Regions from separate parts of the Streptomyces sp. SL06 genome, predicted to be linked through region 1. Evidence: riboswitches for the same ligand, from Rfam matches in the RefSeq annotation. Region 1 holds a riboswitch; the other holds the start of a gene.

Region 1 (5,025 bases):
CCTCCTACGACCTCCCGGGCGCCCGCCTGCTCGACCTCGTCCAGGTGATGGACCGCATCCGCGTCCAGTGCCCGTGGTCGTCCGAGCGCACCCACGAGGGGCTCGCCAAGTACGCCATCGAGGAGGCGTACGAACTCGTCGAGGCGATCGAGGACGGCGACCGCGAGGAACTCCGCGAGGAGCTGGGGGACGTGCTCCTCCAGGTCGTCTTCCACGCCCGGATCGCCGAGGAGGACCCCGACGCCCCGTTCTCCGTCGACGACGTGGCCGGCACCATCGTCGACAAGCTGATCCGCCGCCACCCGCACGTCTTCGGCGAGGAGACGGCGACCACCCCCGAGGAGGTGCGCGCGCACTGGCTGCGCACCAAGGCGGCCGAGAAGCGGCGCACCTCGGTCACCGAGGGCGTCCCCCTCGCCCAGCCCGGCCTCGCCCTCGCCGCCAAGCTCGCCTCCCGCGTCCGCACGGCGGGCCTTCCGGTCCCGCTGCCTTCCGGTGAGGGCGTCGGCTATGAACTCCTGGCCCTGGCGGTCCGGGCCGAGGCCGAGGGCACGGACCCGGAGGCGGCCCTGAGAGCGGCGGCCCGGACCTACCGGGACGCGATCAGGGAGACGGAGCAGCCCACCGGCCACTGAGCGGCCACTGAGCGGCCACTGAGAGGGGGCCGGAGCCCTCCGGGGGCCTCCCGGGCGCCCGCGGCCGCCCGGATACGGTCGGGGGGTGACCGACCACCCCACGCCCGACCGGCCCGCCCCCGAGCTGTTCACCCGGGAGTTCGCGAGCGACCCCTACCCCGCCTACGCCTGGCTGCGCGAGCACGCCCCCGTGCACCGGACGCGGCTGCCCAGCGGGGTGGAGGCCTGGCTGGTCACCCGGTACGCCGATGCCAGGCAGGCCCTCGCCGACCCGCGGCTGTCCAAGAACCCGGCGCACCACCACGAGCCCGCCCACGCCCGGGGCAAGACCGGCATTCCCGGGGAGCGGCAGGCCGAGTTGACGACCCACCTGCTGAACATCGACCCGCCGGACCACACGAGGCTGCGGCGGCTGGTCAGCAAGGCGTTCACACCCCGCCGGGTCGCCGAGTTCGCGCCCCGGGTGCGGGAACTCGCCGACGACCTCATCGACGGGTTCGCGGGCACCGGCTCCGCCGACCTGATCCACGAGTTCGCCTTCCCGCTGCCCATCTACGCCATCTGCGACCTGCTCGGCGTGCCCCGCGAGGACCAGGACGACTTCCGGGACTGGGCGGGCATGATGATCCGTCACGGCAAGGGCCCGCGGGGCGGAGTCGCGCGGTCGGTGAAGAAGATGCGCGCCTACCTCGCCGATCTCATCCACCGCAAGCGCGCGGCGCTGCCGCCCGAGCCGGGCCCCGGCGAGGACCTCATCTCCGGCCTGATCCGCGCCTCCGACCACGGTGAGCACCTCAGCGAGAACGAGGCCGCGGCGATGGCCTTCATCCTGCTGTTCGCGGGTTTCGAGACCACGGTCAACCTCATCGGCAACGGCACGTACGCCCTGCTCACCCAACCCGAGCAGCGGGCCCGCCTCCAGACCTCCCTCGCGGCCGGCGAGCGCGGCCTGCTGGAGACCGGGGTGGAGGAACTCCTGCGCTACGACGGACCGGTGGAGCTGGCCACCTGGCGCTTCGCCACCCGGCCGCTCACCATCGGCGGCGAGGCCATCGAGACCGGCGATCCCGTCCTCGTCGTCCTCGCCGCCGCCGACCGGGACCCGGAGCGGTTCACGGACCCCGACACCCTGGACCTCTCCCGCCGGGACACCCAGCACCTCGGGTACGGCCACGGCATCCACTACTGCCTCGGCGCCCCGCTCGCCCGGCTGGAGGGGCAGACCGCGCTGGCCACGCTCCTCACCCGGCTGCCGGATCTGCGCCTGGCCGGTGAACCGGCCGAACTGCGCCGCCGCGGCGGGCTCATCATGCGAGGTCTGCGAAGCTTGCCCGTCTCGTTCACACCGTCCGCGTCATCGTCCGGCAACGGTCCGTCGCCGACGGAAAAGTGACACACGCTCACCTCTGTGATCTTCACGTGATCTGTGCGGGATGAACTTGTGACAAGCGATCATCTGCCTATACCTTCACGGATCAGCGCGGTGTCGAGCGTCATCCACCGCGCGTCCCCGTCGTCTTGTGAAAGGTCGTCGCATGCTCTCCGGGAACGGTCGTCACCGCCGCCCCCGCCAGGCTCCCGCCCTGGTCGTCGCCGCCGGAGTGACCGGCTCCGCCATCGCGATCCCGCTCCTCGGCGCCACCGGCGCCCACGCGGCCGACGCGGCGACCTGGGACCGGGTCGCCGAGTGCGAGACCGGCGGAGCCTGGAGCGAGAACAGCGGCAACGGGTACTACGGCGGCCTCCAGCTGTCCCAGGACCTCTGGGAGCGCTACGGCGGACTCGACTACGCCCCGAGCGCCGACGAGGCCAGCCGCTCCCAGCAGATAAGAATCGCCGAGAAGATACACGCGGAGCGGGGCATCGCCGCCTGGCCGACCTGCGGCCTGGTCGCGGGTCTGGGCAGCGACCCGGCGGGCACGGGCGCGGCGGGTGACGACTCGTCGGCGGGAGCGGAGGGCTCGGGGGAGTCGGACGCCCCCGATGCGTCCGACTCGCCCGAGTCGTCGGGTTCGTCAGGTTCATCGGGCTCGTCGGGCTCGGCTTCCGAAGCGCCCTCTTCGTCCCCCTCGCCCTCTTCCTCGTCCGCTTCGTCCCCTTCTGATTCCTCGTCCGACGATGAGGATGAATCCACCAAGTCGGACACATCCCCTGAATCCGGCCTGTCCGCGAGCAGTGAACCCCGGGGCGCCGGCGGCTCGTCCAGCCCCGGCCGGCACCGCGGCGACAGCGCCGACGAGGGCTCGGCGGACGGACGTACGCCCGACTCGGGGCGGCACGCCTCGCGCGGCGAGAGTGACCCGCGGGAGGTCGCGGACGGCACCTACACCGTCCGCTCCGGCGACAGTCTCTGGGACATCGCCGACTCCCTCGGCCTCGACGGCGGATGGCGTGCGCTCTACACCGGCAACGAGAAGGTCGTCGGGGTCGACCCGGACCACATCCTGCCCGGTCAGACGCTCACGGTCCCGGGCGAATCAGACGAAAAGTAGAGGGAGTTCACGTCACGGTTCGGGATCGTATGTCCGTTTTGGATCTCGTGAGAGATAGGTCTCAGAAGCCGTGATCGTCTTTGAAAATCCGCGGAGGGCGTGGCTACGGTCAGGACCGCTCGCCATCGCGGGCTCCGGCTGCCGCAACGCCGAATCCTGCCAGCGGCCGTCCGGGAACAGTCGTCGCGTCAAGCGCCGCAGGCAGGAGCGGGGGACCCAAGGTAGGTGCCGCACCGGGCAGTTCGGCCGGTGCGGCTAGGGGTGAAGCCGAGTTCCGCGAGGAACCCGGCCGGGCAACTCAACCGGCCCGAACCCGACAGCTCACCTCGTAGGCGTCGGTGAGGGGATCAACCATGCTGTTTTCCGGCAAGGGCAAGCACCGCCGCCCGTCCAAGGCCACCCGCGTCATCGCCGTCGCCGGCGTCACCGGTGCCGCCGTCGCCGCCCCGCTGATGGCGGTCGGCAGCGCCTCCGCCGCCACCGGCTCCGAGTGGGACACCGTCGCCCAGTGCGAGTCCGGCGGCAACTGGTCCATAAACACCGGCAACGGTTACTACGGCGGCCTGCAGTTCTCCGCCTCCACCTGGGCCGCCTACGGCGGTACGCAGTACGCCTCCAGCGCCGACCGGGCGAGCAAGGCGCAGCAGATCGAGATCGCCGAGAAGGTCCTCGCGGGCCAGGGCAAGGGTGCCTGGCCGGTCTGCGGCACCGGCCTGTCGGGCGCCGCGTACACCGGCGGCGGCTCCACCAGCAGCCAGGGCGGCTCCTCGCAGAACTCCGGCAGCTCCTCCAGCGGTTCCAGCAGCTCCGGCGGCTCCAGCAGCTCCGAGAGCGCGCAGGGCCAGAGCAGCGGCTCCACCACCGAGCGCTCCACCGGGCAGAAGGCCTCCCGCTCCTCCGAGCGCCCGGCCGTCAAGAAGACCGTCACCACCCCGACCGGCAAGAAGGTCGAGAAGGGCGACGGCGAGTACAAGGTCGTCAAGGGCGACACCCTCAGCTCGATCGCCGAGGGCCACCACGTCAAGGGCGGCTGGGCGAAGCTGTTCAAGCTGAACGACGACATCGTCGACGACGCCGACCTGATCTACCCGGGCCAGCAGCTGCACCTCAAGTAGACCGCGGCGCCCCTGTCTCCCGCTCCGGTGCGTGTTCCCCCGTACGCACCGGGGCGGGATTTTCGCGCCTGTCCCGCCTCCGGGTCCGGCCCGGGTTGGGGGAGCGGATTTGTTTCGTTCGGAAACAATTTACTCTCGGTTCGGTCCGGCGGGCGGGCGATGGGCTGGCCGATCGCCCGGAGCCGGTTAGGCTCGTCCCGCAGAGCCGCTGCGGTCCTGCGGACCCGCGCGTCACACCGAAGCGTCACATTGAAGAAGGAGATGCTCGTGCCGTCCATCGACGTCGTCGTAGCCCGGGAAATCCTGGACTCCCGAGGCAACCCCACGGTCGAGGTCGAGGTCGGCCTCGACGACGGCAGCACGGGTCGTGCCGCCGTTCCCTCCGGCGCCTCCACGGGCGCCTTCGAGGCCATCGAGCTGCGGGACGGCGACCCCAACCGCTACCAGGGCAAGGGCGTCGAGAAGGCCGTCCTCGCCGTCATCGAGCAGATCGGCCCGGAGCTGGTCGGCTACGACGCCACCGAGCAGCGCCTGATCGACCAGGCCATGTTCGACCTGGACGCCACCGACAACAAGGGCTCGCTCGGCGCCAACGCCATCCTCGGCGTCTCCCTCGCCGTCGCCCACGCCGCCTCCGAGGCCAGCGACCTGCCGCTCTTCCGCTACCTGGGCGGCCCCAACGCGCACCTGCTGCCGGTGCCGATGATGAACATCCTGAACGGCGGCTCGCACGCCGACTCCAATGTGGACATCCAGGAGTTCATGATCGCTCCGATCGGCGCC
Region 2 (5,025 bases), 3.5 Mb from region 1:
TGGTGGTGCCCCTGCTGCAACGGCACCGGGTGCTCACCCAGGTCTCCGGCGACCACCTGGAGGTGATCAAGCTGATTCCCCCGCTGATCGTCGACATGGAGGACGCGGACCGGTTCGTGGACGCCTTCACCGAGGTGATGGAGGACGCGCACAACGGCGGCGGCCTGATGTGGGACTTCGGCAAGACCCTGGTCAGGCAGGCGGTGGCCCACCGCTGACCCTTTTGCCTCTGAGGTAAGAAAATTGCCTCACGGGCAAGTTTCGGGCTGAATGGAGGCATGACCTCCCACGAAGCCGAACCGCCGCCGCCGGACGCGGCGGCGGGCGCGGTGTCCGCCGTGGCACCGCGGCTGCGTGCCCTGCGGCGCAGGGCCGCCCTCACCCTGGAGGCGGCGGCCCGTGCCGTCGGGCTGTCGCCCGCCCACCTCTCCCGGCTGGAGACCGGGCAGCGCCAGCCCTCGCTTCCGGTGCTGCTCTCCCTCGCCCGGGTCTACGGTACGACGGTCTCGGAGCTGCTCGGCGAGACGGCCGGGGGCGGGGACGCCGTGGTGCGTGCCGGTGCCATGGAGCCGACGGTCGCGGGCGGCTGGACGTACTGGCAGGCCGGCGGGGCCGGCCGCGGGATGCAGGCCCTGCGCGTCCACGTACCGCACGGCTCCCAGGGCGACATCGTGCGGGTGCACCCCGGTGAGGAGTGGCTCCACGTGCTGCGGGGCCGGCTGCGGCTCCGGCTCGGGGACACCGTGCACCGGCTGGATCCGGGTGACAGCGCGCACTTCGACTCGCTGACCCCGCACCGGATCGCCGCCCAGGACGCCGACGGGGTCCAGCTTCTCTTCGTCCACACCCTGCTGCAGAGCCCGACGGCGGCCCTGTGTCTGGGACCCGCCACCACGCCGAACCACCTCACCGCCGGAGAGATGCCATGAGCGCCATGCAGGAGAAGTTCCCACGCGCCCTGTGGGTGCGCCTCATCGTCTACATCGCCCTGGGGCACGTCTTCGGCGCCTTCCTCTACCTGCTGTTCGAGGTCGGGGCCAAATAGCGGCCGCCCGCCAGCGGGTGGTTCAGTCGAGCAGCCGCTCGCGCAGCCGCTCCCGGGTCTGCGGTGCGAGCCGCAGACCCCGCTCCAGGTAGGCGTCCACCCCGCCCCAGGTCTCCTCGACGGTGTCGAGGGCCGCCGTCAGGTACTCGGCGCGCGCGTCGAACAGCGGACTGAGCAGCTCCATGACCTCGGGGGAGTAGGCGGAGGCGGCGGAGCCGCTGCGGCGCACCTTGTAGCGGCGGTGCGTGGCGTTCGACTTCAGGTAGTCGTCGACGACCGCATCGCGCTCGACGCCCAGGGCAAGCAGGGTGATGGCGATCGACAGGCCCGCGCGGTCCTTGCCGGCCGCGCAGTGCATCAGCGCGGGGACGCTGTCCTCGGCGAGCGAGTGCAGCACCAGGGAGTGCTCCGCCGTACGCTCCTTGATGATCGTGCGGTAGGAGCCGATCATCCGGTCGGCACCCTTGCTGCCCGCCAGGATCTCGCGCAGCTGGTCGAGGTCGCCGTCGCGGACCATCTTCCAGAACTCCGCGCCGTCGGCCGGGTCGCTCAGCGGCAGGTTCACATTGCGCACGCCCCGCAGCCCGACGTCCGGGCCCTCCAGCTTCTGGTCGGCCGCGTTGCGGAAGTCGAAGATCGTGTGCAGGCCCAGCGAGGACAGGAACGCGGCGTCCTCTCCCGTGGCGTGCGCCAGGTGACCGCTGCGGAACAGCACCCCTTCGCGCACCCGCCGCCCGTCCACGGTCGGCAGTCCGCCCACATCGCGGAAGTTGCGCACCCCGGCCAGCTCGGGTTCGGTCGACGGGACCTGCTGCGTCACGGGGACTCCTCCCACTCAGCCCCACCAGCGCTGTTCGCCGACGGGCACCACCCGACGATACGGCATGGGCTGTGCCCGGCAGCCGGTTGTCCACAGGGCATTGGGGAGGGTAAGCGGACTTCTGCCCGAATTGGCGCTTTAGTGATAACTGGCCCTGGAATGAGAGGGGGTGGGGAAGCAGCGCGTGAGCAGCGTCATATCCGTGACCGTGCGTTGCCCGTCATGCTCACGTAATTCTGCCGGTTTTCAAGGCTGTTCACATGAAACGCCATTCCCCGAATCGACGGAGTGTGACCGGCGATTCCCATAAAGGATCAACCGGAACAGCCGCCCGTGGAACCTTTCGCTTGTCCCTGTGCGTCCTGGTCGCTTACGTTCACCACCGATCCGGACGGACGCCTAATCCTGCCGCCGACCGGAGCATCTACTCGTCCACCACCCGTATACGGCAGGAGCGGGGGACCCACAGGTACAACTGCCTGTTCCGGTTCCCGGAACGGCTTGGGGTAAAGCCGCGTTTCGGCGCGGCCGGGCATCTCCAGCTCGCACCCGACAGCTCACCTCGCAGGCGCCGGAGAGGAATTCACCATGCCCGCGAAGGGTAAGCACCGCCGTACCAGGGCCATGCGCCTGACCCGCACCATCGCCGTCGCCGGAACCGGTGGCGCCGCGCTCGCTCTTCCGCTGATGGGCGCCGCCGGTGCCCACGCCGCTCCCGCCCACTCGGTTTCCGAGCAGGCCGCGCGGTCCATTTCGACGACGGCTCCGACGACGGCGAAGCAGGCCGCCGCGAACAGCGCCGAGAAGAAGTCCGCCGCACGCACGTACACCGTGCGCAGCGGTGACTACCTTGCGAAGATAGCCAACGAGCAGCATGTCGACGGCGGCTGGAAGAAGCTCTACTCGGACAACCGCGAGGCCGTCGGATCGGACCCCTCGCTGATCCACCCGGGCCTGAAGCTCTCGATCGACGGCGGGGCCGCCACGTCGCAGAAGCCGGCGACCGCGAAGCCGGCCGAGGAGGAGAAGCCCGCCTCCGAGAACGTCCGAGACATCCAAGTCGTCCAAGGCGTCCGAGTCGTCCGAGTCCTCCAACACGACCGCCCAGTCCGCCGCCACCACCAGCGGCTACACCAAGCCCGTGGTCAGCGGCAGCGTCGGTACCCCCTACCACCAGTCCGGCAGCATGTGGTCCAGCGGCTACCACACCGGCACGGACTTCGTCGTCCCGACCGGCACCTCGCTGAAGGCCGTCGGCGCGGGCACGGTCGTCTCCGCGGGCTGGGGCGGCGCGTACGGCAACCAGGTCGTCATCCAGCTCGCCGACGGCTACTACGCCCAGTACGCCCACCTCTCCTCGCTCTCCGTCTCGGCCGGCCAGACGGTGACGGTGGGCCAGCAGGTCGGCCTCTCGGGTGCCACCGGCAACGTGACCGGCCCGCACCTGCACTTCGAGATCCGCACCACGCCGAACTACGGCTCGGACGTGGACCCGCTGGCCTACCTGCGCTCGCACGGCGTCTCCGTCTGACGGAGATCGCGGCGCCGCCCGCGCACCACCGAAGGCCGGACCCCGATCCCCGGGTCCGGCCTTCGGCGTTATTCCTGAATTGACGAACACTTTAGGAGTGGCCTTTATCACCGCACGTCAATCCCTTCCTACGGTCGCGTAGGTCACATTCCAGGGTGAATCATGGGCCGATGTGGCAGACGATTCGAAGAGTGGCAGCAGAGCAGTGATCGGGTCGTACGTGGCGGTGGGGGACAGCTTCACCGAAGGCGTCGGCGACCCCGGACCCGACGGGGCGTACGTCGGCTGGGCCGACCGGTTCGCCGTACTGCTCGCGGACCGGCGCCCCGAGGGCGATTTCACCTACACGAACCTCGCCGTGCGCGGCAGGCTCCTCGACCAGATCGTGACGGAACAGATCCCGCGGGTCGCCGAACTCGCGCCGGACCTGGTCTCCTTCGCCGCCGGCGGCAACGACATCCTGCGCCCCGGCACCGACCCCGACGAAGTGGCCGAGCGGTTCGAACGGGCGGTGGCCGCGCTGGACTCCGCCGCCGGCACGGTCCTCGTGACGACCGGGTTCGACACCCGCGGAGTGCCCGTCCTCAAGCGTCTGCGCGGCAAGATCGCCACGTACAACGGGCATGTCCGCGCGATCGCCGACCGCTACGGCTGCCCGGTGCTCGACCTGTGGTCGCTCAGGAGCGTCCAGGACCGCAGGGCGTGGGACGCCGACCGGCTGCACCTGTCGCCGGAGGGCCACACGCGCGTGGCGCTGCGCGCCGGCCAGGCCCTCGGCCTGCGCGTCCCGGCCGACCCGGACCAGCCCTGGCCGCCCCTGCCGCCCCGCGGCACGCTGGACGTGCGGCGCGACGACGTGCACTGGGCACGCGAGTACCTGGTGCCGTGGATCGGACGCCGGCTGCGCGGCGAGTCCTCGGGCGACCATGTGATCGCCAAGGGGACGCTGTCGCCGGACGACATCAGGACCCGGATCGAGGCGGTGGCCTGACGGCCGCCGCGGGACGCGGGGTGCGGAACACCGGTGGCGGGCGCGGCTCAGTCCGTCGTGGCGCCGGCCGCGCCCGCGCGCCCCGCCGCGGGCAGGTCGCAGGAGTCCTTGAAGCCCTGGCTGGTCAGGCCGAGCGCCGAGTTCATGCGGGAGCGCAGGTTCTCCACGGCGACCATGGCCGTCAGCTCCACGAACGCGGGCTCGCCGAGCCGGGCACGCAGCCGTTCGGCGAGATCGTCGCCCACGGTGGGCGGAGTCGCCGTCATCGCCTCGGCGTACTCCATGACGTCCCGCTCCAGCGGCGTGTAGACGTCGCTCTCCCGCCACACCGGCACGTCACGGAGCCTGCGCGGGTCCATGCCGCGCTCGGCGCTCTCCCAGTAGCCGAAGTCCATGCACCAGGAGCAGCCGATCGAGGCCGCCGAGGCCATCACGGCGAGCGCCTTCAGCTCGGAGTCCAGCCGGTTCCACCCGGCCACCGAACGCTCGAACCGCAGGTAGCCCCGGAGCACGCGCGGGTTGTGCGCGAGCGCCTTGCCGGGGTCGAGGACCTTGCCGTAGACGCGGCGGGAGTACCACTCCATCGCACGCAGGAAAAACGTCCGGGGCGGGGTGAGGGATACGCGGGCCATGGCGGC

The links. A riboswitch is a leader RNA that binds a small molecule or an ion and turns the genes downstream of it on or off. The one in region 1 is predicted to bind cyclic di-AMP.
Region 2: it holds a riboswitch for cyclic di-AMP, as region 1 does, so the genes downstream of both, AC4IHM_RS03865 (M23 family metallopeptidase) here and AC4IHM_RS19840 (transglycosylase family protein) in region 1, are expected to answer to the same signal.

What each region holds. Positions count from the first base shown of each region.
Region 1 covers NZ_JBSYOT010000002.1:4,325,562-4,330,586, forward strand. The annotation lists gene AC4IHM_RS19825 (nucleoside triphosphate pyrophosphohydrolase) at 1-635, shown strand, start outside; gene AC4IHM_RS19830 (cytochrome P450 family protein) at 721-2,028, shown strand; gene AC4IHM_RS19835 (transglycosylase family protein) at 2,171-3,127, shown strand; cyclic di-AMP (ydaO/yuaA leader) riboswitch at 3,311-3,477, shown strand; gene AC4IHM_RS19840 (transglycosylase family protein) at 3,481-4,242, shown strand; partial or broken gene eno (phosphopyruvate hydratase) at 4,510-5,025, shown strand, end outside.
Region 2 covers NZ_JBSYOT010000002.1:874,616-879,640, reverse strand. The annotation lists gene AC4IHM_RS03885 (aspartate aminotransferase family protein) at 1-218, shown strand, start outside; gene AC4IHM_RS03880 (helix-turn-helix domain-containing protein) at 279-929, shown strand; gene AC4IHM_RS03875 (DUF6126 family protein) at 926-1,045, shown strand; gene AC4IHM_RS03870 (tyrosine-protein phosphatase) at 1,068-1,865, opposite strand; cyclic di-AMP (ydaO/yuaA leader) riboswitch at 2,289-2,451, shown strand; partial or broken gene AC4IHM_RS03865 (M23 family metallopeptidase) at 2,454-3,396, shown strand; gene AC4IHM_RS03860 (SGNH/GDSL hydrolase family protein) at 3,602-4,387, shown strand; gene AC4IHM_RS03855 (carboxymuconolactone decarboxylase family protein) at 4,435-5,019, opposite strand.